Regions from separate parts of the Nitratireductor sp. PBL-C9 genome, predicted to be linked through region 3. Evidence: riboswitches for the same ligand, from Rfam matches in the RefSeq annotation. Region 3 holds a riboswitch; each other region holds the start of a gene.
What was found. A riboswitch is a leader RNA that binds a small molecule or an ion and turns the genes downstream of it on or off. The one in region 3 is predicted to bind cobalamin.
Positions count from the first base shown of each region.

Region 1 (9,982 bases), on a different contig from region 3:
GCGAAAATGCATCCGCATCGCGCGGCAGCGTCAGAATGGCCGCCACGGTCAGGATGCCGATGAGGGAGAACGCCACGGTGCGCATCGTGTCGGTGGGCACCGGCGTGTTGAGCGTGGCAATGGCGAGGAAGCCAAGCAGAAGAAGCCACCACGGGCTCAGGAGCGCCACCAGCACCCGCCGGTCAACGAGCATCAGCAGCGAGGCCAGCGCCACCGCGCCAAGCCCGCCAAAGCCAAGCTGATTGACGATGTCGCCGCCGCTGCCGCTCAGCTGCGGCCCGGATGGCTGGAACGGGCGGAAGGAAATCATCAGAATGGTGAGGAGCACCGCCGCAATGACCGTGGAGGGCTGCCCCGTCGCAACCATCCGCGTGATGAAGGAGGGCTTCTTCCGGCTGGCCTCCGCGCGGTGCGCGCCTGCACTGTAATCATCCGCCCCGTAGGGCCCTGAATATGTGCTGCTCATGGCCTACCCGCGCCCGCTGCCGCGCGACCCCTGGGAGGTCACGGCTGCCAATCGGGAAAGTTCGGGGTTGCTCGCCATACCGGGATCAGAACCTGTTGCGCTTGCCCCATAAAGCGCGACGCCGCTTAAGGCTGCGTTAATTATGATCCACGCCGTTTGCGCCTATGGGAGGCGCGGCGGATGGCATCACCCACACCGTGCCCGTTTCGGGATGCCGCCCTATTGTCGCGTCGATCCGGTAGACCCGCTTCAGAAGCGCCGGTGTGAGCACCGCGTCCGGCGTGCCCGCTGCAACCAGCCTGCCATGATCCAGAACGCACAGCCGGTCGCAGAACATGGCCGCCAGATTGAGATCGTGCAGCGCGGCAACCACAGTGGTGCCCAGCCCGCGCATGAAACGCAGGAGCTGGAGCTGGTGGTGAATGTCGAGATGGTTCGTCGGCTCATCAAGAACGAGAAGCCGTGGCTGCTGCACCAGCGCACGCGCGACGAGCACGCGCTGCCGCTCGCCGCCCGACAGCGTGCGGAACGCGCGCTCCTGCATCGCCGTCAGCCCCAAGAGTTCGAGCCCCGCCGCGATCAGCGCGTGATCATGCGCCGTGTCTGCCTCCAGAAGCCGCTTGTGTGCGGAGCGCCCCATGGCCACCACATCGCGCACGGTCAGCGGAAATTCCGCCGGCATGTCCTGCAGCACCGCGCCCACATTGCGCGCCACCCACTCGGTCGGCTGCCGCCAGGCATCCTCGCCATCGACGAAAACCGAGCCGGACGACGGCCGGTTGATGCGATAGATTGTGCGCAGAAGGCTCGATTTTCCGGCGCCGTTCGGCCCCAGAAGACCGACCATCTCGCCCTTGCCCACGCTGATCGACACATCATCGACCAGCACCCTGTCGCCCGCGCGAAACGTGACCGAGCGCAGGTCGAGCGTTCCCGGTTCCATGCTCATCGCGCACCGCCAAGCGCGCGCGCATCGCGCCGCAGCAGCCAGATGAAGAACGGCCCGCCCACCAGCGCGGTGACGATGCCCACCGGCAGCTCCAGCGGCGCGATGACCGTGCGCGCCACGAGGTCCGCGCCAATGGTGAAGCTCGCCCCCAGAAGCGCCACCGCCGGCAATGCGCGGCGATGATCCGCGCCGACAAGGAAACGCACGATGTGCGGCATGATGAGCCCGACAAAGCCGATCACACCGGACACCGCCACGGTGATGCCGGTGAGCGCTGCCGCCAGCACGAACATGCTCTGGCGAAAGCGCTGCACATTGAGGCCGAGCGCCACAGCGCTTTCGTCTCCGGCCATCAGCAGGTTCAGCCGGCGCGCCTGCACCAGCATCACGCCAAGCCCGAGCGCAAGGGCGGCAAGCGGTATGGGAATGAGCTTCCATTGCGCCGTACCGAAACCGCCCAGCGTCCAGAACAGGACGCGGGAAGCAAGCTGCGGGTCCGGCGATGTCAGCACGATCAGGCTCGTCAGCGCGCTCAGAATGGCGCTCATCGCCACGCCCGCGAGCACAAGCCGTGTCGGGGTCATCTGGCCGCCGGTGCGCGCCACCCAGAACACGACAAACAGCGTGACGAGCCCGCCCAGAAAGGCCGAAATATGCAGCGTGAACGCGCCAAATCCCAGAAGCCCCCAGCGCATCACCACCACAGCACCGGTGGCCGCACCGGACGAAACGCCCAGAATGCCCGGCCCCGCCAGTGGGTTGCGAACGATGGACTGGATCGTCATGCCCGTCACGCCAAGGCTCGCCCCGACAAGAGCCGCAAGGAAGACGCGCGGCATGCGCGTCTGAACGACGATGGTTTCGTAAGCCGTGCGCCAGTCCGGTTCGACAAGCCCGTCGCCGAACACGAGATTGGCGAGAATGGCGAGCGCCGTGCCGCCGGGGATATGCACCGAGCCAAGCATCAGCCCGGCAAGAGAAACGCCGAGAAGCAGCGCAACCATGAAGACGATGACCAGCGCATAGCCGGTAACGCCACGCCGCGACGCCCCACCCTCAAGACCATGCTGCACGGCCCCGCCCCGCGCGGGCGGCGCGGACTGGAGAATGGCGATCAGCGCTTCATGGCTGTTCGCCTTTTCCTCTCTGGAGGCCGGTGCATGCATCGTTAGAAACCGTATCTAAGCCGGCTACTTTTCGATCCGGTCGGGATGGAATGCCCGTGCGAGCTTTTCCACCGCATCGATGGAGCTCGGCCCCGGCTGTCCCCAGACGGAATCGATGGTGACGAATTTCTCGCCCGCAATGCCGGGCACATTCTCCACCGTCGGGTTGGCCTTCAGGATCTCGATGCGCGCCTGGCCCAGTTCGCCGGCCGGATCGCCAACCACCTGGCCACCGGCCGTGCCTGAATAATAGACAACGATGTATTCAGGCGCGCGTTCGGCGATCTGCTCCCAGGAGACCTGGCCATAGCGGTTTGCCACATCGCCAAAGATGTTCGCCCCGCCGGCCCGCTCAACCACATGCGAAAGCATGGTGTTTCCGAGCACGGCGCGCGGTGCGGATTCGCCGCCATTGAAGATGAACACCGGCATGGCCTCAACGCCATCGAGCTTTGCTTCCACCTCGGAAAGGCGCTCCTCGATGTCGGCGATCAAAGCCTCGCCGCGCTCGCGCACGCCGAAGATTGCCGACATGGAGCGGATTTCCGCATAAAGCTCGTCGAAACCGAACTTGCCGAGATTGCAGCCCTCGGTGTTGAGGCGGGTTTTCATGCCCAGATCGTGAAGCTGATCGCGCGTGTGGCGGCTTTCGCTGAACCCGTCCGGATAACCGGCATAGACGAAATCGGCCTCCGCCTCGATGAGCTGTTCGGTAGTGGCGACCAGCGGTGAAAGCACGGGAACCGTGTTGTACGCCGCCTCGTATTGGGGGCTGATTTTGAGGTTCGCCATATAGGAGGTCCCGGCCATGCGGTCTTCCAGACCGAGCGCCAGCATCATCTCCGTGGCGTTGTTGCTCAGCGTCACCGCCCGCGCCGGCGGCGCTTCATAGGTGGTGGTGTAGCCGCAATTCTCATCCGTATAGGGAAAGTCCGCCTCATCGGCAAAGGCGGGCGCAGACACCAGAACGAAACCTGCGACCGCAAGCCCGCGCAGACCGATTAATCGCGACATCAATTCACTCCTTCTATGGCCGGCATGCCGCCGGCGCTTTCAACTGGGGATGGGGGTTGTTCTGGCTGGCCGAGCGCTGGCATGACCTCCGCTGCAAACAGTTCCATGCCGGCGAGCGCCACATCGTTGGCGATCAGGCCGTTGGCGCTGAACAGGCAGCGAATGCTGTTCGCGCCGGTCTCCGCCGAGAGCGCGCGCAATTGTGCAAGGCAATCCTCGGGCGTTCCCGCGATGGTGAAATCCGCCAGCATGGCGGCGCGATCACGCAGCGCAGGCGGCTGCATTCCACGCTCCAGCGCCCGTGCCGCGCGCCGTGCATTGAGCTTTTCCAGAAGCGCATCGACCCGCTCCATGGCCTCCGCCCGGGTCGGCGCGATCATCACGTAACGCGACAGCGATGAAGCAACGAGCGGCGCGCGCGATCCACCATGGCGATCAAGTGCTGCATGAAACACGGGCAATTGCCGCGCTTCATTGGGTTCGAGGCTCAGGAGAAGCGGAAAACCGTTCCTGGCGGCGATGTCGACCGTCTCTTCCGAGACGCCGGCGACATAGATCGGCGGATGCGGCTTTTGCACCGGCGGCGGCCCGACGGAGACGTTGGAAAAACGCCACGGCCCGCCATCCGCCGAACAATGTGGTTTCGTCCAGGCGTCGATCATGATCCTCAGCGCTTCGGCAAACCGCCTTGATGCGTCATCGCGCGAAATCTCGAGCGCGGTGAATGTGCCGGGCTCGGTGCCGCGCCCGATCCCCACATCCACGCGCCCGCCGCTCTGAAAATCGAGCTGCGCGATCTGCTCGGCAAGCAGCAGCGGATGATAGAGCGGCAAAACGAGGATCGACGTGCCGAACCGCAGCCTCTCCGTCCGCGCCAGAACCTCCGCGCCAAGCAGAAGCGTGGACGGATAGGGCAGCGTTTCGCGACCGAAATGAAATTCGTTGAACCAGACGCCGCCGAAACCAAGCGCGTCCGCCCGTTCGACAAGACGCATCAGCGCCCGGTGGTCGCCAAGCGCGCCTTCACGGGCAAAGCCTGCCAGATCAACGCGCATGGCGCGACCCGCCCGAATGCGGCGCACCACATTGGAACAATCGGCTCAGTTCGGCCTGCGCCGAAGGAAATCGGGAAACGGATCGGAGACGTGACGTCCCGATAGACGGACTCATTGCCGGCAAAGCGCCTGCATGCATTCTGGGCCTCCTGCCGGCGCACCTCGTCCGGCGTTCATGGTCTATGCATGAGGCAGGTCTCCTGACTCGCGGCTCGAACGTTCGGTCCGCCTTCCCGGCTTTCGCCAGTGGCATTGGAAAGAACTTGCCGCTTACAGTTGCGAGGGCAGTCCCGGAATTGGTCTGTCTGGCAGACCGCACCGGGTTCCCTTTTCATCCGCGAAAGGCGGAACCGCATGCGGCGGCGACCCTATCCGCGAAGGAACCGCGACGCAACCGCGAATGGCGTTTGCGCGAAAGAACGGCTCCCACACAAAAAGACACCCGCCGGATAGGCGGGTGCAAGTTGGGAAACACAACAATGTTGTGGGGAGAAATTTCGAGGATCGGACCGAAAAGCGGAAACCGGTTTTCGGTCCGATCCTCTATCAAGTGTTTCGATCGTCCTTTGTGCATCCGAACGAACGCGCGGCGATCTAACGCCTCCAGCGCACGAAATAGCGCTCGAGCAGTGTCACGAAACCGAACACCGAGAGACCCATCAGGCTGAGCAGAAGGATCTGCGCGAAAACACGGCCAACGCGCAGCTGACTTGCCGCGACACGGACCAGCTCGCCCAGGCCCTCGCCGCCGCCCATATACTCGCCGACGACAACGCCGATCACGCTCCACACTGCCGCCAGCTTGAGACCGGCGAAGATGTAGGGCGTCGCATAGGGCATCTGCAGCTTGATGAGCGTCTGCCAGCGGTTCGCCTCAAGAGATTTGAACAGCATCGACATGTTGCTGTCGGTTGCCGCCAGGCCCGCCGCCGTGTTGATCGTCACGGGGAAGAACGAGATGAACGCGGCCATCATGATCTTCGACTCGATGCCGAAGCCGAACCACGCCACGAACAGCGGCGCGAAGGCCACCTTCGGCATCGTGTTGATCGCCACCACATAGGGCATGATAGCCTTGCGCCCCAGCGTGGTCGCGCCGATGATCATGCCGAGCGTGAGGCCGATGGCCGAAGCCAGCAGAAAGCCGAAGACAACCTCGACCAGCGTGATCCATGTGGCATGGGCCACATAACCGCCGGTGAACAGATTGTTGAGCGTGAAGATGAGGTCCTGCAGAACCTGATAGGGCCCCGGCAGAACCAGCTGCGAGATGCCGCTATAGGTGACGGCCATGTGCCACACCGTGACAACGGCCGCACCGAACAGCAGCACGAGCAGCCATTGCGGCGTGCGCTCGATCAGCGTCTTGCGTTCATTTTCGGCAAGCGCGATCAGCACCTCGGGATCGACAGTTTCCTTGTCAGTCATGGCTGGCCCCCTCTCCGCTTCCGAACAACAGGTCGTGAATTTCGCGGACATATTCGTTGAAGCGGTTGCCGGTAATCATGTCGGGCGTACGCGGACGCGGCAGATCAATGTCGATGCGCTTGACGATCCGGCCCGGTCGCGGTGACATCACGAAGACGGAATCCGCCAGGAAGATCGCTTCCTGGATAGAGTGCGTAACGATGATGGCCGTGGCCTCGCGCGAACGACAGATCCGCTCGAACTCCACATTCATCTGCTCGCGCGTAAATTCATCCAGCGCGCCGAACGGTTCGTCCAGGAGCAGGATTTCCGGCTGGGTCACCAGCATCCGGCAAATGGCCGCGCGCTGCGCCATGCCGCCGGAAAGCTCTGCCGGCACTGCATTGGCAAACTCGGCAAGTCCCGCCATCTCGAGAAGTTGCGTTGCGCGTTCGCGCGCAGCATTCGCGGCATTCCGCCCCTCGCGGATTTCGATGGGCAGCAGCACGTTTTCCATCACGCTGCGCCACGGCAGAAGCGTGGGCTGCTGGAACATGATGCCGATATGCTCATTCGGCCCGGTCAGAGCCTCGCCTCTGAGCGTGATTTCTCCGCCCGTCGGCGGGATCAGGCCGGCAATCATCTTCAGAACAGTCGACTTGCCACACCCACTCGCACCGACGAGAGAGGCCATTTGGCCCCTCTCCAGCTCAAACGACACATCCTTGGCGGCATGGATGATGTCGGCTTGGCCTGATCGTGCGCGGCGGTAATGCTTGTTTACATTATCAAGACGAAGGATCGCGTCCCCGTCCGACCGCACATCATGCATCACTTGGCCTCCAGGTTTTCGACGAACTCATTGGTGTAGACGACCGACAGATCCTCGATCGCTGCATCAAGTTCGCCCGTGTCGAGCAGGCTCTTGTGCCATGCATTCCAGCCGCTCTCCGGCAGGTAGCCGAGCGTGTTGCCGCCGATGGGCGCATACTGCTGGTTCACGGTCTCGAGAAGAGCACGCGCATATTCACGGCGTTCCACTTCCTGCGGATTGTAGGTCTCGCCGTCTTCGAGAACGCCTTCCGGGTTCTCCATGCCCCATTTGGTTGCCTTGTGGATCGCCTTAGCGAAGCCGGCCACCATCTCCGGGTTGTCACGGTAGATCTCACCGCGAACAGCCAGACCGTTGCCGAACAGGTCGAGGCCCTCGGGCGTGAGGTCGATCACATCGACGCCACGGTCCTTCAGAACCGCGATACCGGTGAAGGATGCTGCAAAAGCGTGGATCGTGTCACGATCGAACGCCGTCACGGCCATGCCTTCCTGACCGATGGTCACGAACTTGTATTCGTCCGGCTCGACACCAACGGATGCAAGCGCGCTGCGGGCGAACGAAACCTCGGCGCCGTCGGCGGTGGACACGCCGATCTGCGTGCCACGCAGGCCTTCTGCGCTTTCGATGCCGTCATTGCGGTCACCGGCAAGCACGAACAGGCCGCGCGAGAACAGGTTGTAGAAGAATTTTACGTCAGCGCCGCGCGCAACGGCGTTCAGCACCGGGCCCGGTCCAGGTGCGCCGAATTCAGCGCGGCCAGCTTCCATGGCCTGAAGAACGGCACCCGATCCGTCCAGGCTCTTGATCGTGACCTCGAGGCCTTCTTCCTCGAAGAAACCGCGCTGCTGCGCAACGATCATCGGATACCAGGCCATCGCGGAAGAGCCCGGCAGAACCACCGTGACCTGCTTCAGCTCCTGGGCCATGGCGACCCCGCCGGTGATTGCGAGCGCGGCAGCCGCCACGCCCATGTGGCGCATCCAGCGCGATGCCTTCTGTGCCATTGTCTTGCAGTCGTTAAACATTCGGTCCTCCCTGTTTTGCCTACGACCAGTCAGATGCCGGGAGCACGGCTCCACGGCACTCGCCAAAGCCAATTGCCCGGAAACCCTCCCGTTCGCATCGGCCTTCGAGTACGATTTCATCTCCGTCCTGCAGAAAGCTGCGGCTCTCTCCATTGCCCAGATCCAGCGGCTCCGCGCCGCGGCGCGTCAGCTCGAGCATGCAACCCTGCGACCCCGGCTTTTCGCCGGAGATCGTGCCGCTGGCGATCATGTCGCCCGGCATCATCGGGCAGCCATTGGTCATGTGGTGCGTGATCATCTGTCCGAAGGTCCAGTAGAGCCCCGCCGCATTGGCGCGCGTCACGGTGAGCGGTTGATCGCCGCGCTCCCGCATCGCCGCGCTCTCAAGACGCACCGTCAGATCGATGTTCAGAGCGCCGCCCTCGGCCTCGTCCTGATCGGCGAGATAGTCGAGCAGCGGCGGATCGTCCGCCAGCCTCTCGCGCGCCGCCACCCGGAAAGGAGCCAGCGCTTCCATCGTCACCACCCAGGGCGAGATGGTCGTTAAAAAGCTCTTGGAAAGGAACGGACCAAGCGGCTGGTATTCCCAGGCCTGAATGTCGCGCGCGCTCCAGTCATTGACGAGGCACACGCCAAACAGCCGTTCCCGCGCTTCCGGCAGACGGTGCACGCCGCTGTCGTTTCTGCCGCCGCCGATGAACGCGCCCAGTTCCAGCTCGTAATCGAGCATGCGGCTCGGCGCGAAAACGATGTCGCCACCCACCCGGATCTGGCCATTGGGACGACGCACCTCTGCACCCGACACACCAATGGAGGACGCGCGCCCGTGATAGCCAACCGGCAGGCTCTTGAAGTTCGGAAGCAGCGGATTGTCCGGCCGGAACAGCTTGCCGACATTGGTGGCGTGCTCGACCGAGCAGTAGAAATCCGTGTAGTCGCCGATCCGCGCCGGCATGCGCATCTGCAGGGTTTCAATCGGCAGAAGGAACCCCTCGATGCTCGACTGCATCTCGGAGCCGGCGCGCAGGGCGCGGTGCAGCCACAGGCGCAGCGCACGCCATTCCGCCGGCGAACGCGCCATCAGCGCATTCAGATCGTCCCGACACAAAATGCCGCGCGCATCCGCGCCGAAGATTTCATCGAGAAGCCCCGCTGCGGCGCAGGCCGACAGATTGAGCGCCTGGTCGCCAATGGCAACGACAATCACCGCTTCTGCATCATCCCCTGCCGTGGCGACGCCATAGGGCAGGTTTTGCAGGCCGAACGCCGAGGTCTCCAGATTGGCGCTGGGAACCCAGCTTTCCGCGTTGGGATCATGCGTTTCGTCGAGCGTCCAGATTGTCATTGATTGTTATGCCGATGATTGGTTACAAAGTTTGCATACAAAAAAGCATCCAAAAACGAATACGTCAAGGGATGCAAACAAAGGTTTGAATGGAGCACGCTTTATGGAATATTGGTTGTGCTTCGGCGGTTCGGGCTCCTCAGGTTGATCAGGGAGCGATTTGAGCCACATGAATATCCTCAGGGAGCAGCATCAAATGAATGGAGCCTGGGTCATCGAAGGGCCTTTGCCGCGCGAGCGCATGATGCCGTCCGGTCAGACCGCACCTTCTTGGCTGCGCAAGCTTGAGGAGCGCGTCATTGCCGGCGATGATTTCTGGCAGATCGCTGGCGCGCTGCGTCAGGGCGAGGCTCAGCAGGCGGATACCGAAAAGGGTGGCGCCCAGGCCGTCCCCTTTGTCGAGCTCGTCTATGAGATGCTTCGCATCGCCATCCGCACCGGCGCGCTGTCCACCGGCACACCGTTGATCGAAGCGGAGATCGGCGAAGCGCTCGCCGTCAGCCGCACCCCGGTGCGCGAGGCGATGCAGCGCCTTTCCGCCGACGGGCTCCTCTCGCGCCGCAAGCGCGGCTGGGAAGTCCGCAAGCTGGACCTCGTTCAGATTCGCGAATCCTATGAAGTGCGCATGGCGCTCGAAGGTTTCGCCACGGCGCAGGCCGCCATTCGCGCAAGCGATGAAGAGATCGCCTCAATCGTGGCTTCAACGCGGGCGCGGTCCGA
Region 1 is NZ_JBPAXW010000002.1:5,098-15,079, reverse strand. Features, by position in the region: gene ACRTG1_RS04015 (O-antigen ligase family protein) at 1-466, opposite strand, end outside; gene ACRTG1_RS04010 (ABC transporter ATP-binding protein) at 603-1,415, opposite strand; gene ACRTG1_RS04005 (FecCD family ABC transporter permease) at 1,412-2,581, opposite strand; gene ACRTG1_RS04000 (ABC transporter substrate-binding protein) at 2,606-3,595, opposite strand; gene ACRTG1_RS03995 (LLM class flavin-dependent oxidoreductase) at 3,595-4,650, opposite strand; cobalamin riboswitch at 4,824-5,020, opposite strand; gene ACRTG1_RS03990 (ABC transporter permease) at 5,245-6,078, opposite strand; gene ACRTG1_RS03985 (ABC transporter ATP-binding protein) at 6,071-6,889, opposite strand; gene ACRTG1_RS03980 (ABC transporter substrate-binding protein) at 6,889-7,917, opposite strand; gene fahA (fumarylacetoacetase) at 7,937-9,262, opposite strand; gene ACRTG1_RS03970 (GntR family transcriptional regulator) at 9,459-9,982, shown strand, end outside.
Region 1: another riboswitch for cobalamin. It lies ahead of ACRTG1_RS03995 (LLM class flavin-dependent oxidoreductase); the one in region 3 lies ahead of ACRTG1_RS11740 (TonB-dependent receptor plug domain-containing protein).

Region 2 (9,982 bases), on a different contig from region 3:
GCGTCCTTGGATTCCATCGCGCCCACGAAACCGACCGGCATGCCGATGATGGCGGCAGGCTTCGGCGCACCGGCGCGCAGCATGTCGAGCAGGTAGAAGAGTGCGGTCGGCGCATTGCCAATGGCGATCACCGCTCCTTCCATGTGTTCGCGCCACAGTTCCAGCGCAGCGGCGGAACGCGTGTTTCCGATCTCCCGCGCAAGCTCCGGCGTGCGCGCATCGCGCAGGGTGCAGATCACCTCATTGTCGGCGGGCAGCCGCGTGCGGGTCACACCCCGCGCCACCATCTCCGCATCGCACAGGATCGGCGCGCCGGCTTTCAGCGCCGCGCGACCTGCCGCAACGAACCCTTCGGAAAAGACGAAATGCTCCGCCGCCTCGACAAGCCCGCAGGCATGGATCATGCGGATGGCGACATCGGCCTCTTCCGCACTGAAGCGCGCGAGATCGGCCTCGGCGCGTATGATCGCGAACGACTTTTCATAAATGGCGTTGCCGTCGCGTATGTACTCGGTTTCTTGCATTCAGCCTGTCTTTCGAAGAAGGGCAGCACGCAGCTTCTCGCCGCGCTCGATGAGAAAGGTGCGAAGGCGTTCGGAAGGCTCCGCGCCAATGGAGGAAAGGGTGCAGCAACCCTCGGCCGCGATCAGGTTCACCGCAGCCCCGGCGGGCTGGGCGCAACATTTTTCGCAGGCCGAGAGGTGTAGACGAAACGAACCGTCCGGCAGACCGGCTTCCGCCGCCTCGGCGGCAAGCGCCTTGGCGTCGAACCGCGCCGAGGCACAGGCCGGCGCACCGGCGCAGGCCGCTATGGAAAGACGCGGATCATGCCCGTCCGTGACAAAGCCAAGAGCCTCGGCCGCCCGCGACAGCGCATCCTGCCGGGGCTCATCAAGCCCGATCAGCAGCAGGCCGCTGCGCGGCGCAAGGCGTATTTCCCTGGCATCCGAGGCGGCCTCGCAAAGCGCGACCAGCGCCTCCGCAGCGATCTGACCGAAGGGCAGGGCGATCCCGATCGCGCTATCCCCGTCTTTCAGCGTAAACTGGCCAACCGGTGCGCTGTCAGCCCGTGCGGCATATTGAACGGCTGGCTCAAGCCCGGCCCGGAGCGCCTCTCTCTTCGCCTGCGAAAAATTACGCGCGCGTCCGCCGGTCTGCGCCAGCAGATCAAGAACCGCAAGCGCTGCAGCGCCCACCGCCTGCTCATCGCCCTGGCCTAACCAGCCCGCCGTCGCGCCATTGCCGCCGACACCGATCTGCCAGAGACCGTCTCCCAGCGCCACAAGCTTGATGTCGGCTCCGATAGCGTCAAGATGCAGCGTCCCGCCACCATCGACCGTGACCGAGACCTTGGGCGCAAGGCGCGGGGCAAGGCAGTGCGCGGACGCATACTCATCGATCCGCCGGGCAAGCGCCATCGGGTCACCCAGCGCATCCTGCGCCAGACCATCAAGCGCTCCCGTCTCCACCGCGAAGCCATCCACGGCCCCAAGATCGAGCGCGTTGATTTCCGCCCCGAGCAAAGGCGTGCTCTCAGCGGTCAGGCCCCGGATCTGCAACTTTCCACGCGCGGTCACTTCCAGAATTCCGTTGCCATGGCGGCGCGCGGCCCGCGCGATGCCCGCAAGTTTTTCAGGCGTCAGCGCGCCATGGGCCGGCGCAATCCGCGCGAGCAGCCCGTCGCCGGTCTTCATGGGGGCGGAGAGTGTGGGGCATGCGCCGCGCCGCATCGTCATGCCGTCGCCTCCGCGAGTAGTGCCGCCAGATCGTCATCGACAGAGTTGCGCTGCGGGTGCCAGAGGCCGCGCCTGCGCGCAGCGTGAAACCGTTCCGCCATCGCCCGGGCCGCCGCCGGGTTCTCTGCAAGCAGGAAATCGCGCACACGCTCATCGCCGAGATAGGCATCGAACACGGCATCGATCAGGCTGCCTGAAACCGCATCCGTAGTCTCGGCGAAGCCGATCAGCCGGTCGACCGTTTCCGTCAGTTCCGCCGCGCCGCGCGGGCCGTGGCGCAACTGCCCTTCGATGAAGCGCGGATTGACCGCACGGGCGCGCACGGTGCGGGCAATGGCCTGCGCCAGCGAGCGGGCGCGCGGGCGCTCCGGATCGGTTGTGTCGAGCACCACCAGATCGGCTTTGCCGCCCAGCGCTTCCACCGCCGCCGCGAACCCGCCGATAAAGGCCACATCCGCCGAGCCTTCGAGAATGTCCCGCCCGGCATCGTCGCCCGTATGGATGAGCATGTCGGCATCCGCCACCTGCCGCGCAAACGCGCCGTCTTCCCGCCGGCCTTCGCCCTCCGCGCCGCCGAAGGCAAACGCGCCGGCGTCCAGATAGGCCTGCCCGAGTTCGGCGCGTTCCTGCCAGTCTCCGCGCGCCAGCTTTTCTTCCGGTCCCGCGCCATAGGTGCCCGGCGCGGAACCGAAAATACGCGCCGGAGCCTTGCCGGCCACGCGCGCAGCAGCGGCAAGCGGGTTTTCGCTCTCGTCTTCGTCGCGCGCGGCCACGGCGGCAACCGCAGTGTCGAGCAACGCGATCTGGGTCGGGAACATGTCGCGAAACAGGCCTGAGATGCGCCACGTCACGTCAATACGCGGGCGACCAAGGCTGGCCGGCGGCAGCACTTCAATGCCCGTCACGCGCCCCGTCGCCTGATCCCATTGCGGCTGGCACCCCATCAGCGCCAGCCCCTGTGCGATCTCCTCGCCGCCAGTGCGCAGGCTGGCGCTGCCCCACAGGTCGATGACGAGCGAGCGCGGCCAGTCGCCATGCTCCTGCAGATAGCCGCGCACGGCCTCATCCGCCGCCATCCTGCCCAGTGCGGTTGCGGTCGGCGTCGGCAGGGTGCGCGGATCGGCGGTGAAGATGTTGCGGCCGGTCGGCAACACATCGGTACGCCCCCGCGCCGGCGCGCCGGAGGGGCCGGGCGCGATGTGTCGGGCATCGAGTGCGGCCAGAAGCGCGCGCTTTTCGCTCTCCGCGCAGGCGCTGCGTTCAGGCCCTTCATCCATGCCGCTGCCCCGGCCATAGATGTGCAGCCCGTCCTTGATGGCGAAATCTTTCAGATCACAGAGCCAGGCATCGATCTGCATCAGCGCCGCATCCGTGTCGCCCGTGTCCTCAACGCCGGCATCACGGGTCAGACCGGTGCGCTCGGCGGTTTCCACGATCAGCTGCGCCAGCCGGTCGCGGCGGCGGCGGTCCAGCCCGTCGGCCTGCGCATATTCGTCCACCAGCCGTTCCAGTTCCTGCTGGTCCTGCGAGAGCCCTGCGCCCGCCAGTGGCGGCGTCAGATGCCCAAGCGTCACAGCGCCGATCCGGCGCTTGGCCTGCGCCGCTTCACCCGGATTGCTGACGATGAAGGGATAGACCACCGGCAGCGCACCAGCCACGATCTCCGGAAAGCAGGTTTCCGTCAGCGCCACGGTCTTGCCCGGCAGCCATTCCAGCGTGCCATGCGCACCCACATGGATCAGCGCATGGGCATCGAGCCCCTCCCGCATCCAGTGGCCGAAGGCGACCAGCGCATGGCGCGGTGCAAGCGTCGGGTCATGATAGTCCACGCGTCGGTCTGCCGAGCGCCCGCGATCCGGCGCAAGCGCCACGGTGACATTGCCGAACCGCGCCGCGCGGAACGGAAAGACGCCATCTTCCGCATCGTCTTCCGCCGGTCCCCAGGTGGCGAACAGCGTTTCGCGCGCCTCTTCGGGCAGCGCATCAAAAGCGCACCGGTATTCATCCAGCGAAAGCGCTTCCGACGGCTCTTCAAGCTGCTGCATCAGCGCCCTTGGGGTCTCCGGAACACCAGAAACCGCATAACCCGCTTCATCAAGGTCATGCAGCATGGCGAGCACGCTCGATGGCACGTCGAGCCCCACCGCATAGCCGGTGCGGCCGGGCGCGCTTGGATAGTCCGGGATGAGAACGACAATGCGGCGCTCAGCCACCGGAGTGCCACCGAGCTTCAGAAAGGCGGCGATCCTCGCCGCAACCTGCCGGATGCGCGCGGGTTCGGGCCGGTTGCGCTGAACGCCAAAGAAAAGCCCTTCATCCAGCGCCGCCTCATCCTTGAAGGAAATCGCGCCGGCCATCAGCCGGCCATCGAGTTCCGGCAGCACCACATGCATGGCGAGGTCCGCAGGCGCGAGACCGCGCTGCCCTTCCTGCCACGCTTCGCGCCGCGTGGTGGCGGTGACCACCTGAAAAACCGGCACGCCAAAGCGGTCGAACAGCGTTTTTTCGCCGGGCTCCGCGCCGCTCGAAAAGGCCGTCGCGGTGATGAGCGCCTGCGGCTTCAACGCCTCCACGGCGTTGCGCACGAGATCGGCGGCAACCGGGTCACGCAGGCTGGAAACGAAAAGGGGAACCGCACACAGCCCCTGTTCCTCAAGCGCCTCCACCAGCGCGTCGATGGGCGCAACATCGCTTGCCAGCAGCATGGAGCGATAAAAGAGGATCGGCACGACAGGCCTGTCGGCATTCGCACTGGCCGGGAAGAAGGATGGCTCAACAATGCCATGACCCGGTGCATAGAAGCCGGCCTTGGCCACTGGTTCCGCCTCGGGCGCTTCGATGTCCCGCCCGGCGAGGCGCGCCAGCTGCATGGTCAGCGCGCGCATATTGTCCGGTCCGCCTTCGCGGAAGCAGGCGAGCAGCGCCGCGCGCGCTTCCGGCGAAACGGTGGAGCGCTCGGCAAGGCGCGGGTCGTCCTGATGGCATTCGCCGGGAAGCAGCGCCAGCGCGATGCCCTTTTGCCGGGCCAGTGCTGAAAGCCGGTCGCAGCCATAGCGCCACCACTCATAGCCGCCCAGCACCCGCACCAGAATGACGCGCGCATGCGCTGCCGTGTTGTCGATCCACAGATCGACCGACATGGGGTGTCTCAGGTCGCGCAGTGCGGCGAGGCGCAGCGCGGGCAGGGCCTCGCGCTGCGCCTGCCATGCAGAGGCGATCCCCGCCAGATCGCTGTCGGTGAACGACAGCGCCACCATGTCCGCCGGCGACTGCTGCAGATCGACAGGCTCGATCAGATCGTCGAGTGAGGCACTGGTGGTGGCGAGGATGTGCATCGGATCAGGCCGAGAGAAGGCTTTCGATACGCGCGCGGTCGATGCCCTTGAGGCCGATCACGACAAGCCGCGTCTCGGCGGCTTCGCCGGCCTTCCACGGGCGGTCGTAATGGTGCGACACGCGCGGACCGACTGCCTGCACCTGCAGGCGCATGGGCTTGCCCTTCACATGCGCAAAGCCCTTGAGGCGCAGAACCTCGCCGGTCTCCACCGCCGCATTGACACGTGCTTCCAGATCTTCGGGCCGCAGAACCGATGGCAGATCGACAACGAATGTATCGAAATCGTCGTGCTCGTGGTCATGCGCATCGTCGTGATGCGTCTTGCGGTTCTCGATGTCGTCCTCGACGGCAAGCCCGAGACCCAGCAGCAGGGCAGGGTCCACCTTGCCATGCGCGCTCGGCACGATCTGCACATTGCGCGACAGATGTCCCGCAATCCGCGCGCGGGCGCGCCCGGCGGCTTCGTCATCCAGAAGATCGTTCTTCGACAGAACGATCAGGTCAGCGCAGGCCACCTGGTCGTCGAACACTTCTTCGATCGGATCATCATGGTCGAGCGAATCGTCGGCTGCGCGCTGTGCATCCAGCGCGTCCATGTCCGCAGCAACCTGACCGTCGGCAAGTGCCGGCCCGTCCACCACGGCAATCACGCCATCGACCGTCACACGGTTCTTGATTGCCGGCCACTGAAAGGCCTGCACCAGCGGCTTTGGCAGCGCCAGACCGGACGTCTCGATCAGGATGTGATCGACCTTCGGCTCACGTGCGAGGATCTGGTCGAGCGCCGGCACGAAATCATCGGCAACCGTGCAGCAGATGCAGCCATTGGCGAGTTCGAGAACGTTTTCCTCGGGGCAATTGTCCAGCCTGCAGCTTTTCAGCACCTCGCCATCGATGCCGGCATCGCCGAACTCATTGACGATGATCGCCAGCCGCTTGCCATGCGCGCCTTCCAGAACATTGCGGATCAGCGTCGTCTTGCCGGCACCGAGAAAGCCGGTCACGACGGTGCAGGGAACCCGGTCGAAACTCGTGGTCATGGGATATCCTTCAGGTGATGGAGTGTGGAGAACGATAAGACGCGGGTGAGGGGCGCACGGGCCTTTTGCGGCCGCGTACTGGCAGAGACACCATGAATGGTCGGGAGAAGGCGCGCAGCGGCGCTGTCAGCAGTCACAATGCACACTCCTTGCCCGGGACACCCGCCAGGCGGTCAGGATTTCATTCGCAGACGGCAGGTTTCCTGGCTCACGGGTCGATGCGCTCTCCAGCCTTCCCAGGGCAAACCCCAGTGGCGTGTCAGGTGCGCTCTCCGCTTACAGTTGCGGGGACAGCTGCGGCATTGGGCAAGGCCCGCACCGCATTCCCTCTTAGCCCTCTCCATTGCGGGAGAAGGACCGTCTGCTGCGCATTTACGGCTCGCCCGCCACGTCTGTCAATGCGGGCAACAAAGCGTTTGCGGGGCGTGGCGATTCTTGTATGCTCCGCCCGCTGTCGGTTCCGCTGAAGCGGACCCAGAGGGAACGTGGTGCGGCGCAATCGCGCCAAGACCACGGCTGCCCCCGCAACTGTAAGCGGAGAGCGTTTTCCTGATCGCCACTGAGGCATGATGCCTTGGGAAGGCTGGAAAGCGCATCGACCCGTGAGCCAGGAAACCTGCCGACGGCCTGAAAGAAACACCGTAACCCTCGGGTGGAGGGGAAAGGACCGGACATGAACACGCGTTTCCTGCGCACTTTTTCCGCATTCGCATTTGCATCGCTCTTCGCAACCAGCGCCCACGCCCATCACGCCATGGACGGGCAGACGCCCACGACCCTTTACGAAGGGCTGGTCTCAGGGCTCGCCCATCCCGTGATCGGGCTTGATCATCTGGCCTTCATCCTCGCTGCCGGCCTGTTTGCCGCCGTCGCCGGCATGAGCCTTTTCGCGCCGCTTCTCTTTGTTGCCGGCTCGCTTGTCGGCGTCGGCCTGCATCTGATGCTGCTCGATCTTCCGGCAGCCGAAATCGTCATCGCGGCAAGCGTTCTTGCTGGCGGCTGGCTTCTGGCGCGCGGTCGGGCCGTAGAGAGCCACATGCTTGTCTTCGCCCTGTTCCTGGTGGTCGGCGTGTTCCATGGCTATGCCTTCGGCGAAGCCATTGTCGGCAGCGAGCAGACGCCGCTCATCGCCTATCTCGCAGGCCTTGCCGCAATACAGAGCGCCATCGCGCTTGGCGTCTATTTTCTCGTCCGCTCGCGCGGCTGGGCGGTTGAGGCCATGCAGCCCCGGCTTGCTGGCGCCGCCATTGTCGGTGTCGGCGTAACCTTCCTTGCCGGACAGCTTGTCGGCTGAGCCGGCGGATCTGACGATGCGTTCACTTCATTTCGTTCTGGGCGGCGCGCGCTCCGGCAAGAGCCGCCATGCCGAAACGCTGATCGAAGCCGCGCCCGCGCCCTGGCACTACATCGCCACGGCCCAGGCCTTCGATGACGAAATGCGCGAGCGCATCGCCATTCACCGCGCGCGGCGCAAAGGGGCATTGGCGGGGCCGGGGGAAGTAGAGGGGGCGTGGCAGACGCACGACGCCCCGCTCGACCTGCCGGGCATGCTTCAAACCCTGCCGGCCCGCGAAACGGTTCTGGTCGATTGCCTCACCCTGTGGCTCAGCAATCTCATTCTCAACGACCATGAGCTAAAACCTGCCGCCGAGCGACTGCTTGCAGCTCTTGCCGCAAGAGAGGGAACCACGGTTCTCGTTTCCAATGAAGTCGGCTTCGGCATCGTGCCGGAAACCCCGCTCGGACGCCGTTTCCGCGATGAGGCGGGGTTCCTGAACCAGAAAGTCGCCGCCGCTGCCGACAGCGTCACGCTGGTGGTTGCCGGCCTGCCCATGAAAGTGAAGTGACATGCGAGAGATCGACGCAAACGAAGCCGGGCGCCACAAGGCAAAAATGGCCAAACGCAAGGCCGTTCAGGATGCCGAGGTGCGCGACAAGACGGTCGAAAAGGGGCTTCTGATCGTCAATACGGGGCCGGGCAAGGGCAAGTCCACCGCCGCCTTCGGTCTTGCGCTGCGCATGCTCGGCCATGGCCGCCGCGTCGGTGTCGTGCAGTTCATCAAGGGCGCATGGCATTGCGGTGAGAAGGATGCCTTCGCCGCCTTTGGCGATCAGGTCTCCTGGCACACGATGGGCGAGGGCTTCACCTGGGAAACACAGGATCTCCAGCGCGACATCGCCGCCGCCGAGCGGGCGTGGGGAAAGGCCGAGGAACTGATGGCCGATCCGACCATCGGTCTTGTCGTTCTCGACGAGCTGAACATCGCACTGCGCTACGACTATCTCGATCTTGAACGCGTCGTGACCACGCTGACCAACCGGCGCGACGACCTTCATGTGGTCGTGACCGGCCGCAACGCCAAGCCAGCGCTCACCGAGGCCGCCGATCTCGTCACCGAAATGGGGCAGGTAAAACACCACTTCGCCGCCGGTGTGAAAGCGCAGAAGGGCATCGAGTTTTAGATCGCCCTGCTTTGAGGTGGTGCGTGGTTCGCCTTCGACAGGCTCAGGAGGCTCCCATCAGGGATGGTGGTGTCCTGAAAGCCTGTTCATCAACATGGAGAACGGAGTTGCAGCGCCTCCCCCTCCCTCATGGTGAGCCTGTCGAACCACGCACCACGCAGCTGCCAGAAGATCAGAGAGCGTGGCAATCGGCCCCCACGCCTCCGCCCCAATCCGCCAATCTCAGAAAGCCAGATGCCAGAGCCCGGCGGCAAGCGCCACAAGCCCGATCAACAGCCCGTCTGCAATCCGATAGAGCGTGAGCGCCCGGCGGATGTCGCCGGCATTGGCCTCGCGGCGGCCGCCATCGCCCATCACCGCGTCATCCACCACCTCGCCGCCATAGCGGCGCGGGCCGGCAAGGGCGAGGCCGAGCGCGCCCGCCATCGCCGCTTCCGGCCAGCCGGCATTGGGCGAGCGATGATGGCGCGCATCGCGGCGCACCGCGCGCCATGCCGCTCCGGCCGAGGCATCACGCATGAAGAACGCGGCGGCAATGAAGAGAAATGCTGTCAGGCGCGAAGCGGGCAGGTTGATCAGATCGTCGAAACGCGCCGCCGCCCAGCCGAAATGAAGGTGCCGCGCGGTCTTGTGGCCGATCATGGAATCGGCCGTATTCGCAGCCTTGTAGAGCGCGCCGCCCGCCAGTCCGCCAACCGCCAGCCAGAACACCGGCGCAACCACGCCGTCGGAGCAGTTTTCGGCAAGGCTCTCGATGGCCGCGCGCGAAACCCCGGCCTCGTCGAGGCTTTCGGGGTCCCGGCCAACGACCTGCGAAACCGCTTTTCGGCCTTCCGGAAGCCCGCCGGCGTCCAGCCCGTCCGCCACCGCTTTCACATGGCTTGCAAGGCTCCGCTGGGCGATCAGCGAACTGCCGGCGAGAGCGGCGACCAGCAGCCCGGCCCAGCCGGAAAGGGCCGTCTGGATCAACCAGCCGGCCAGACCTGCGAGCATCAGAATGCCGACCAGCGCAAGCGCGCCATTCAGGCGGCGCGCACCGGGCGAAAGGGTTTCGACATTGCATCGCGCGTCCGCCAGCGCGATAAGACGGCCAATCCAGGTGACGGGATGACCGATCAGGCGAAAGAGCTGCTGCGGATAACCGATGGCGAGCTCGACCAGCATGGATGAAAGGGCGATCAGAATGGACATCAGGCCTCGACTGGCTGACCGGGCGGCGGAGAAGGTGACCGATCACGGCGGCAGTCTCGTTCGGGCTTCGGCACAGTTTCCAGACGCGCCGACACCCTGGCTCGATCTGTCCACCGGCATCAACCCGCACCCCTATCCTTTTTCGCCCCTGCCTGCCAGCGCCGTCGAGCGCCTGCCCGAAGAAGCCGACATTGCCGCGCTGACCGCGCACGCGG
Region 2 is NZ_JBPAXW010000001.1:785,861-795,842, reverse strand. Features, by position in the region: gene ACRTG1_RS03720 (precorrin-8X methylmutase) at 1-524, opposite strand, end outside; gene cobG (precorrin-3B synthase) at 525-1,736, opposite strand; gene cobN (cobaltochelatase subunit CobN) at 1,733-5,071, opposite strand; gene cobW (cobalamin biosynthesis protein CobW) at 5,076-6,113, opposite strand; cobalamin riboswitch at 6,290-6,490, opposite strand; cobalamin riboswitch at 6,552-6,751, shown strand; gene ACRTG1_RS03700 (HupE/UreJ family protein) at 6,787-7,407, shown strand; gene cobU (bifunctional adenosylcobinamide kinase/adenosylcobinamide-phosphate guanylyltransferase) at 7,424-7,960, shown strand; gene cobO (cob(I)yrinic acid a,c-diamide adenosyltransferase) at 7,962-8,576, shown strand; gene cbiB (adenosylcobinamide-phosphate synthase CbiB) at 8,799-9,767, opposite strand; gene cobD (threonine-phosphate decarboxylase CobD) at 9,760-9,982, shown strand, end outside.
Region 2: another riboswitch for cobalamin. It lies ahead of cobW (cobalamin biosynthesis protein CobW); the one in region 3 lies ahead of ACRTG1_RS11740 (TonB-dependent receptor plug domain-containing protein).

Region 3 (9,982 bases):
TTCGGGGTCGATGTTGGGCTGTTTCTGGACGACGCCGAGCCATTGGCCATAGCGCACAAAGAAATTCTGCCGGTAGCCGTTCTTCTCAAGCCAGCTTTCAAGCTCTTCAGCCGAGGAGCGCATGTCGAGCTGGCTGATCGCTAGCTTCTTGAGATTGGGCTCCAGATTGACCAGAAAGAACACGACAAGGGTCAGGCACAGCATCGTCAATGCCATGACGCCCATACGTCTCAGAATAAATCCAAGCACGGTTTCCCCTTCCCCCGTTTACGGAGGTTGTTGTTGGTTGCCTGCGCAAATGGGGGCCCGTGCGGCCCCCTGTTCCGGGTCTCAGCCCTCGTCGAGCCAGACCTTTTCCAGGTCGATCTCGAAGGTCTGGTGCATGCCGTGGTTCATCACGGTCTCCACGGAGTGATTGTAGAGTTTGCGCCAATAGGGCTGGATGATGATGCCGGAGCCCTGAAGGATCTCTTCGATCTGCTTCATCACCTCGCGGCGGCTGTCGGGGTCCGGAATGGCCAGCGCCTGTTCGATCAGCTTGTCGAGTTCGGGATTGGAATAGGCGGACTCGTTCCACGCCTCGCCGGTGCGATAAGCGAGCGCGACCACCTGAATGCCGAGCGGACGCATGTTCCAGTTGGTCATGGACAGCGGGTATTTCGTCCAGTCGTTCCAGAAGGTCGAACCCGGCAGAACGGTGCGCTTGACCTTGAAACCCGCCTCGCGAAGCTGTGCGGCAATGGCGTCGCCGGTATTCTTGTGCCAGTCCTCGTCGACCGAGATCAGCTCGTGCTCATGCTCCATCTGGCCGGCCTCTTCCATCAGCGCCTTGGCCGCGTCCACATTGCGCTCGATCTTGGGCAGTTCCGCATATTCGGGATGGATCGGGCAAACATGGTGGTTCTCGGCCACCTCACCGGCATTGTCGTAGCCAAGCGCCAGAACTGTGGCGTTGTCCACGGCCATCTGCAGCGCGCGGCGCACCCGCTCATCGTCATACGGCTTGTTGTTGACATTGGTGCGGGCCACAATCGTCGTTGCCGTGGTGACCTCGGACTTGACCAGGCCAATGGCGTCGAGAATGTCCACGAAATCGGCGGTGGTCTCGTAATTGGTGTGGATCTCGCCGGATTCAAAGGCGCTTACCATGGCCGATGGATCGGTGCCGTAATCGATGAACTCGATGCCATCGAGATAGGCCTCGCCGCCCCACCACTTGCCGTCTTCGCGCTTCTTCAGTTCGACGCGGTTGCCCACTTCGTATGAAACGAGTTCGAAGGGACCGGTGCCGATGGGATTGGCGATGAAATCACGGCCCGTCTCATCAAAGCTCGGATGCACGATCAGGCCCGGATAGTCGGCCATGCCGGGAATGATGGAAATGTCAGGGGCTGACAGGTTGAGCTTCACCGTCATGTCGTCGACCTTCTCGATCGCGCCTTCGCGCGCCTTCTTGGTCTCCGGATCGATGAGTGCAGCCATGCGGGCGGGCATGGAGTTGCCCTCCACCGTCTGATCGCACCAGCGGTTGAAGTTGTAGATCACATCGTCTGCGGTAAAGGCGTCGCCATTGTTCCAGGTCACGCCCGGACGCACGTGGAGAATGTACTCGGTGGCGTCTTCGTTGACCTCCCAGCTCTCCAGAAGCCGGCCCTCAAAGGTGAAGTCGCGCGTGTATTTCACCAGCGGTTCAAGCGTCTGGCGCATGGCGTTTGCGATCTCGGACCAGTCGGCCGTGCGCGGGTCTTTCGGATCCTTGATGAACATGGCCACACGCAGCGTGCCGCCCATCTTGGGCTCCTGAGCGAGCGCATGTGTGGGCGCGGCAAGGCCGAGCATGCCGTAGGCGGCGGCTGTCGATGCGCCGAGTGCGCTTGCGAGCGCCAGGAACTCACGTCTGTCCATTTTTCCGACGCGCGCTTCGTTCGCCATTTCGGCGACGCGGGCTGGCACTTTCTCGCCATTGCTCTTGAAAAACGTCATCGACGCACTCCCATTTCTTGCCGTTATCAGTTTGTGTTCAGCATTTCCCATCGCGCCAGCGATGTCAAAAAACGACCGGGGCCAATGGTAAGTTTTGCAGGTTTTTCGACCGTTGAAATGACGAGTTTGCGACAAATGAGCCGCAAAACTGACAAATAGAGCCGATTTCGCAACAATTTCCGAAACCTGTACTGACAATACCCGCCACCTGCACCGTTATGGGTGGAACAGCCGTCCCACAGGCCGCAATTGACGCTGCCGGAGCCAGTTGGTAAGCGAATTTTGTTCGCTTGAGGTGCTCCGGCAGGCACTCGCATGCCGGGGAAAAGGGAACACGGAACGGCCCTGCATGATCAGGCCGCAGCCGTGGCTGCTCCCGCAACTGTGAGCGCCGAGGCTCCTCCTATGCCACTGGGTGCAATGCCCCGGGAAGGCGAGGAAGCCGATGAAGCGCGAGCCAGGAAACCTGCCTTGAGCCGTCACCGACCGGATGCGGGACGCTTCCGGGGCTGTGGATCTCGCAGTGGTGACGAAATGTCATCGCTGGCGGGGGACAGATTCAGACAGCCATCGCTCTCCAGCAAAAGAAGCAGCATTCTCATGGAGAGCACGCATGCCATCCAGACGTTATCGCACCCGGCTCCTGCTCAGCGCTTCGGCGTTGCTGACGGGCCTTTCAGCCACCATGGCGGGCGCAGAAGACTATGTGCTTGAAAAACTGGTCATCACGCCCAACCGCACACCGGCAGAGGCATCCACCGTGGGGTCGACGGTGAACGTGGTGGGTCGTGAAGAGATCGAGGAACAGTCCCTGCCGCTGGCCGTCGAGTATCTCGACCTGCTGCCGGGTGTGAGCCTCTCATCGCCGGGTGGCGTTGGCGCAGAGGGCAGCCTTTCGATCCGCGGCGCGCCGCGCCGCTATGTGAAGACGCTCTATAACGGCATCGACATTTCCGATCCGACCAGCCCGCAGGTGCAGACGTCCTACCAGTATCTTCTGTCGGGCGGCCTGCAGAGCATCGAAGTGCTGAAGGGATCGCAGAGCACGCTTTACGGCTCCGATGCGATTGCCGGCGTGATCAGCCTGTCGACGCTGGGCGACATCGAACCGGGCATCGCCCATATCATTCAGGGCGAAGGCGGCTCGCACGGCACGGTCGGCGGCTCCTACGGTTTCAGGGCGGCGAACGAACAGTCGAAACTCTCCATCAACGCAACCGGCTACCGCACCGACGGCATTTCGGCTGCGGCTACGGGCACGGAGCGCGATGGCTATGAGAACGTCACCTTCGACGTGAATGCCGAGCATGCATTTTCCGACGTGTTCTCCGTATTCGGCTCGGCGCTCTACATCGACGCGGAAGCCGAGTTCGACAATCAGGGCTTCGGCACCATTCTGCCGAGCGACAATCTGACGGCGACCAACCACAGCAAACAGCTGGCCGGCCGCGCCGGCTTCAATCTCGACCTGATGGACGGCCGCTTCCGCAACACGGTTTCCGTGCAGGCCTTCGACCTGGAACGCTCCATCACCGGCACCGCGTTCGACGGCTCTTATGACGGTCGCCGCTACAAGGCCGATTATCTGGGCGCATTCGACGTCAATGAATGGCTGACGGTTCAGGGTGGCGCGGATTACGAACGTCAGAGCGCAGTCTTTCCCGCCGGCATGTTCAACCCCCAGATCGATTCCGATTTCTGGATCGCAGGCGTCTGGGGCGAGGCCATTGCCACGCCGGTTGAAAACCTGACGCTGACAGCCGGCCTCAGGCAGGACGAGCACAGCGAATTCGGCGGGCACACCACATACCGGGCAACCGCCTCCTATCTCATCGATGCGACCGGAACGCGTCTGCACGGCTCGGTGGGAACCGGCTTCCGTGCACCCAGCCTCAACGAGCTTTTCGGTCCGTTCGGGGCAAACCCCAATCTGCGGCCTGAAACCAGCTTCGGTTTCGACATTGGCGTGGAGCAGCGTTTCTGGAACGACAGGGCAATCGCCGACATCACCTATTTCCAGCTCGAGATCGACGATCTGATCGGTTACACGACCCAGTATGACCAGATCACCGGCACGTCGCGCATGCGCGGTGTCGAGGCCTCGCTCAGCTATGCCGCGACCGACTGGTTCGACCTCACCGGAGCCTACACCTACACGCATTCGGTGGATCAGAACGATGCACGGCTGCCGCGTGTGCCGCGCCACGAGATCGGGCTGGTCGCCAACGTTCGGCCTGCCGAGAAATGGACCATTTCGGCCTCGGCCAAGGCGGCCATCGACACGGTGGACACGGGCAATTTCAAGCTGGACGATTACCTGCTGGTCAACGCCAAGGTGGCCTACAAGCCGACCGAGGACACCGAGCTCTATGTGCGCGCGGAGAACCTGCTCGATCAGGATTATCAGACGGTGCGCGGCTACAACACGCCCGGCTTCTCGGTGTTCGCCGGGTTCCAGGCAAAGTTCGCGCCCTGATGCATGAGCGCCGGAAACGCCTCTCCCGCCTTTCCGGCCTGACATTTCTGGCCGGCGCGCTTCTCATCGCGCCGGTTTCAGCTGCGCCCGAGCGGGTCATGTCGCTCAATCTGTGCACCGATCAGCTGGCCATGACGCTTGCCGAACCGGAACAGCTGATCTCCGTTTCCTTCCTTGCCCGCGAGCCGGACCTTTCCATGCTGCATGAGAAGGCACAGGATTTTCCCGTCAATCGCGGTCTTGCCGAAGAGGTGTTTCTGGAAAAGCCGGACCTCGTGGTGACCGGCACCTACTCGCTGCACAACACGACCGCGCTTCTGAAACGGCTCGGCTTCAGGATCGAGGAGTTTTCCTTCGTGCAGACGCTCGACACCATTCCGGGCGAAATCCGCCGTATGGGCGCGCTTCTCGGTCAGGAAGCGCGGGCCGAGAAGCTGGCCGAGGATTTTTCGCAGGAGCTTGATGCCATCGCAAAAAGCCAGTGCGACATGCGCCCCACCATGATCGCCTATGATCAGAACGGGGTCGCGCTTGGCAGCGGAACGCTGGCCGATTCCGTTATGCAGGCGGCGGGCTTTGCCAATCTCGCGGCTGATCTCGGACTGGTGGGCGTTGCGCCCTTCCCGCTCGAACAGGTCATCGCCGCCCGGCCTGACGTCATCGTCACCAGCGCGTCAGAGGGCGCGCCCACCCTTGGCGAACATGTGCCGCGCCATCCGGCAATTGCCGCGCTGCCCGACACGCGCATCGGCGCATTCGTGCCTGCCGGCGCATGGTCCTGCGGGTCGCCCGCCGTGATTGAAGCCGTGCGCGCGCTGGCAAGCCTGCGCGCCGAAATCGCGCCCTGCCCGCAGGACGCCACGCAATGAAGCTCTCCATTTCGCTCGCAATGCTCGCCCTTGCGCTCTTCATCCTGTCGCTGCTGGTCGGGCCGGCTGCGCTTGGGATCGGAGACAGCATTGCAGGGCTTTTCGCCGGCGGCGGTGAAGCAGCCGCCATCATCATGCGCGAAATCCGCCTTCCGCGCGCCCTGCTCGGCCTTGCCATCGGCTTTTCACTCGGCCTTTCAGGCGCGGTTCTGCAAGGATTTTTGCGCAACCCGCTCGCCGAACCCGGCGTGATCGGCGTTTCGTCCATGGCCGCACTCGGCGCGGTCGCCGTGTTCTATTCGGGGCTTGCGGGAAGCTCGCTCTACGCGCTGCCCGCCGGGGCGCTGATCGGTGCGCTTGCCGCCGTGCTCATCCTGCTTGCCATTGCAGCGCGTCAGGGCTCCACGCTCACACTCATTCTGGCCGGCGTCGCGCTATCGAGCCTTGCCGGCGCGCTGACCTCTCTGGTGCTCAACCTCTCGCCCAATCCGTTCGCCGCCTATGAAATCATCTTCTGGCTGCTGGGCTCGCTCAAGGACCGCTCCATGGAGCATGTGCTGCTTGCCCTGCCGCTGATGGCGGCCGGCTGGCTGCTGATTGCGCTTTCGGCGCGCGCCATCGATGCGCTGTCGCTCGGCGAAGAGGCTGCCGGCAATCTCGGCATTCATATGGGCCGCGCGCGTTTCCTGATCGTTGCCGGTGTGGCGCTTTCGGTGGGAGCGGCGACGGCGGTGGCCGGCACCATCGGCTTCATCGGCCTCGTGGTGCCGCATCTGATCCGACCGCTCACAAACCGCATGCCAAGCAGCCTCTTGCTTCCGGCAGGCCTCGGCGGCGCGGCGCTGCTTCTGGCTGCCGACATTGCCGCCCGGCTCGTTTTGCCGGCGGGCGAACTGAATGTCGGCGTTCTGACGGCGCTGATCGGCGCGCCCTTCTTCCTGTGGCTCGTGATCCGCGCCCGCCGGGAGATGCTGTGATGAGGCTGCAGGCGGACAATATCAGCGTCAAGCTTGGTGGCAGGCGGGTGCTTGACGGCGTCGGCTTCGACATCGAACCGGGTCAGGTGATCGGGCTGCTCGGTCCCAATGGCGCAGGCAAGTCCACATTGATGCGTGCGCTGACCGGGCAATTGCCGGCTGAAGGCGCGATGCGGCTCGGCGCGCACGATCTTACCTCCATCAGCCCGGCCGCGCGCGCGCGCCTTATCGCCTATCTGCCGCAACAGCGCATCATTGGCTGGCGTCTCACCGTGCGCGATCTGGTGGCGCTGGGCCGCCTGCCCTGGCGCACCTTCGGTCGTCGCCCGGATGCCGGTGATGAAGCGGCCATCGCCCGCGCGATGGAGATGGCCGATGTGACCCCGCTCGCCGACCGGATCGCCACCGAGCTTTCAGGCGGCGAGCAGGCGCGTGTGCTGATGGCGCGCGCCATGGCGCAGCAGACCCCGCTGCTGATCGCTGACGAACCGGCCTCCGGCCTCGACCCGGCACATCAGATCACCCTCATGCAGTCGCTGAAGCGGCTTGCAGAGAATGAAGGGCGCACGGTTCTGGTATCGCTCCACGATCTGACGCTGGCAGCGCGCTGGTGCGACCGGGTCATGCTCTTAAACAAGGGCAGGCTGGCAGCCTTCGGCACACCGGAAACGGTGCTTTCGGAAGCGCATCTGGCGGAGATCTATGGCGTGAAGGCCCATCGCGCACGCGACGAAGATGGCCTCATCATCGCCCCCGTCGGCCTCACAAAAAGTCAGAATAGAGACTAATTGCCGGTACGCTCCGCCATGGCCGCCTTGGCATTCAGAAGACCATCGCCGAACTCTTCATCCCGGCCCGGCGCGCCCAGATCCACCGCAGTCGTGCGCAGAAGTTCCGCCAGCGCTTCGGGCGCGGCGTCCTCACCGGCATGCATGAGATTGGCAATCGCACCGGAAACGATCGCGGCGGCGAAAGACGTGCCCGTCACCACATCCATACCACCGGGGATGGGCGCGACAACGTTTACGCCCGGTGCGGAGAGGTCGATGTAGCGGCCGCGATTGGCCTGGCCCATCAGCCGGTCGTGAACGTCGGTGGCGGTCACGGCGATCACATCCTCATAGGCTGCCGGATAACCGAAAGGCGCGCCCGGTCCGTTGTTGCCGGCCGCAGCCACCAGAACGACGCCACGCGCCATCGCATTGTTGCAGGCAGCGGAAAAGAGCGGGTTTTCCGGCCCGACAAAGCTCATATTCACGATCTGCGCGCCCTCTTCCACCGCCCAGTCGAGTGCGGCGAGCAGCACATTCGTGCTGGACACGCCGCTCTCGAAAGCGCGCGCATGAAGCAGGCGTACGCCCGGCGCGATGCCGCGAAAGGTCTCGCCGCCGGCGATCAGGCCGGAGATGGATGTGCCGTGATCCCGGTCAGCCACCTCCATGTCGGGCAGCGCATCGAACGTGCCCGCGACACGCCCCTTCAAAGCCGGGTGGTTCCCGTCAAGTGCGGTGTCGATGACCGCCACGCTCACATTCTCGCCGCTTGCAGCACCGGCATCGAGCGCGATGCGTTCAAAGGCGTAGTTCACCACGCCCGCCGCCTGCTGAAGCTGGAAAACATGGTTGGGCACACGATCCGCCAGCCGGCCATCGCCGGCAAGCTGGGCAAGAACGAAGCCCACCGGGCGGCCATCGGGAATGCCAAGCCGCGCAACGGTGCGGCCCAGAAGCGTGGACGCACGGGCGGAACGCAGTTCAAGCCCGAACTGCGCGGCAACGGCGGCCGCCACGCCTTCATCGCCATCCAGCGTGACAAGCACTTCGTCGGGCACGAAAGCCCCGGATATGGCGCGCTGCGGCGCGACCGGCAGGGAAAAGGCTCCTGCCCCGGCGGGTGTGGGAAGGGTCGGCGTGGGTTCGCCACCGGGTGTGGCGGGCTGTGCAGGCGCATCGCGGCCCGCTCCAGGCCCGAAAAGCTCGGCCAGCATCTGCGGCAGATAGACCACGTGACGCCCGGCGGGCTGTGTCTCGACGCGCGTCCCGTCCGGTGCAGCCTGCGGGTCGGGCGTGGTCTGGGCGAATACGGGACAGCCAGCGAAGGCGGTGAGCAGGATGCCGGTCAGAATGCGCGTGAGAGGCCTATTCATCGGCAGGTCTGCGCCCCGTCACAACGGTTTCCACCACGCTTGCCTCCGCCAGCGCGGCAGCGATCCCGTCATATTGGGCAGCCGTTTCTGCGGGCACAAGCACACGGTAGAGCCCGCCCGGCAGCGGTCCGGCAGCGATCTCGACACCGCTTTCATCGAGCAGCGCCGACACGTCCGCCATGGACGCATCGGCCCTGAAGGTCACGAAAACGAAGGGGGCCGCTTCACGATCTGCACCAGCGACGGAGAGTTGCTCGTTCTGGGACAGGTTGAGCCAGACGGTCTGACCGACGAGAATGGCGAGCGCCAGCCCGGCGGCCACCCAGGCGGCCTGCACGGGAAGCGAGGGGAGGAAGCGGGCAAACCGCTCGCGCAGCGTAAGCCCTGCCGCCCGGTCAGGCCCGGCCTCTTCGGCCAGCGCCGCCGAGAAGCGCGCCAGCGCATCGGCCGGCGGATGGATTGCCTCATTGTCTGCAAGGGTTGCCGAATACTCGCCTTCGGCTTCCGCAAGAGAGGCGAGCGCCTCGGGATCGGAGGCGAGCCATTCTTCCACCTCACGCAGCTCAGCTCCCGAGAGCGTGCCATTCAGGAAGAACGGCAGCAGCGCTTCCAGCCGGTCGCGCCGGTTCGATTGTGCGTTCTCGCTCATGGCCAGCCTCGATCATATCCTGACGCCTGCAGCGCTTCTCCAAGCTTCTTGCGGGCGTAAAACATTCTGGTTTTTACCGTTGCGACGGGCACCGAGAGGATCTCGCCGATCTCGGTCACCGACTTGCCGTGATAATAGGCAAGATCGACCACAGTGCGGTGCTCTTCGGACAATTCATTGACGAAGCCGCGCAGCGCCGTCGCCTTGTCGTCCTTCATTGTTGCGACCTCCGGCGTGTCCGCGCCGTCCGGCACGGCCTCGGCCTGCCCTTCTTCCAGAGCGCTTTCCCGGCGCTTGCGCAACATGGAAAGCGCCTTGAAGCGGGCAATGCCCAGAAGCCAGGTGGTGACCTGCGAGCGCGCCTCGAAGCGGGGCGCCTGACGCCACACCTCCAGAAACACTTCATTCGCGATTTCGTCCGCCATGGTTTCCGATCCCGTCTGGCGCATCACGAAGCGGTAGACCCGCGTGTGATGACGCATGAACAAGAGCCTCAGCGCCGCCTTGTCGCCGCGCGCCGTTCTGGCCACGAGTTCGGCGTCGGACGTCTGGCCCATTGCACCGCTCATGACCGGCTCTTCGAGAGTGTGTGTCGCGACGGGACGTTCCGGTTCATCGCTTTTCCCCCAACTCCCGAAAAAACTAATCCATTTGCCAGGCTGTGGGAACAGGCCCATCGTTCAACCCCGGCGCAGCACAAGCCATTCCACCCACTGGTGCCCCCGGCGTGAACCTTTTCACCGCCGCGACCGACACAGGCTTCAGGGTACGCATGGTGCGCGCCCGGAAAGGAGTGTTGTGATGACACGGCATATCAACTGCAAACGGTTGTTGAAGCCGCCGCGGCGCATGGCCGGGGCGGCTTTATTGACCTTGGGTAAG
Region 3 is NZ_JBPAXW010000004.1:388,850-398,831, forward strand. Features, by position in the region: gene ACRTG1_RS11730 (ABC transporter permease) at 1-249, opposite strand, end outside; gene ACRTG1_RS11735 (ABC transporter substrate-binding protein) at 331-1,983, opposite strand; cobalamin riboswitch at 2,260-2,471, shown strand; gene ACRTG1_RS11740 (TonB-dependent receptor plug domain-containing protein) at 2,597-4,459, shown strand; gene ACRTG1_RS11745 (ABC transporter substrate-binding protein) at 4,459-5,328, shown strand; gene ACRTG1_RS11750 (FecCD family ABC transporter permease) at 5,325-6,305, shown strand; gene ACRTG1_RS11755 (ABC transporter ATP-binding protein) at 6,305-7,093, shown strand; gene ACRTG1_RS11760 (S8 family serine peptidase) at 7,090-8,451, opposite strand; gene ACRTG1_RS11765 (hypothetical protein) at 8,444-9,100, opposite strand; gene ACRTG1_RS11770 (sigma-70 family RNA polymerase sigma factor) at 9,097-9,669, opposite strand.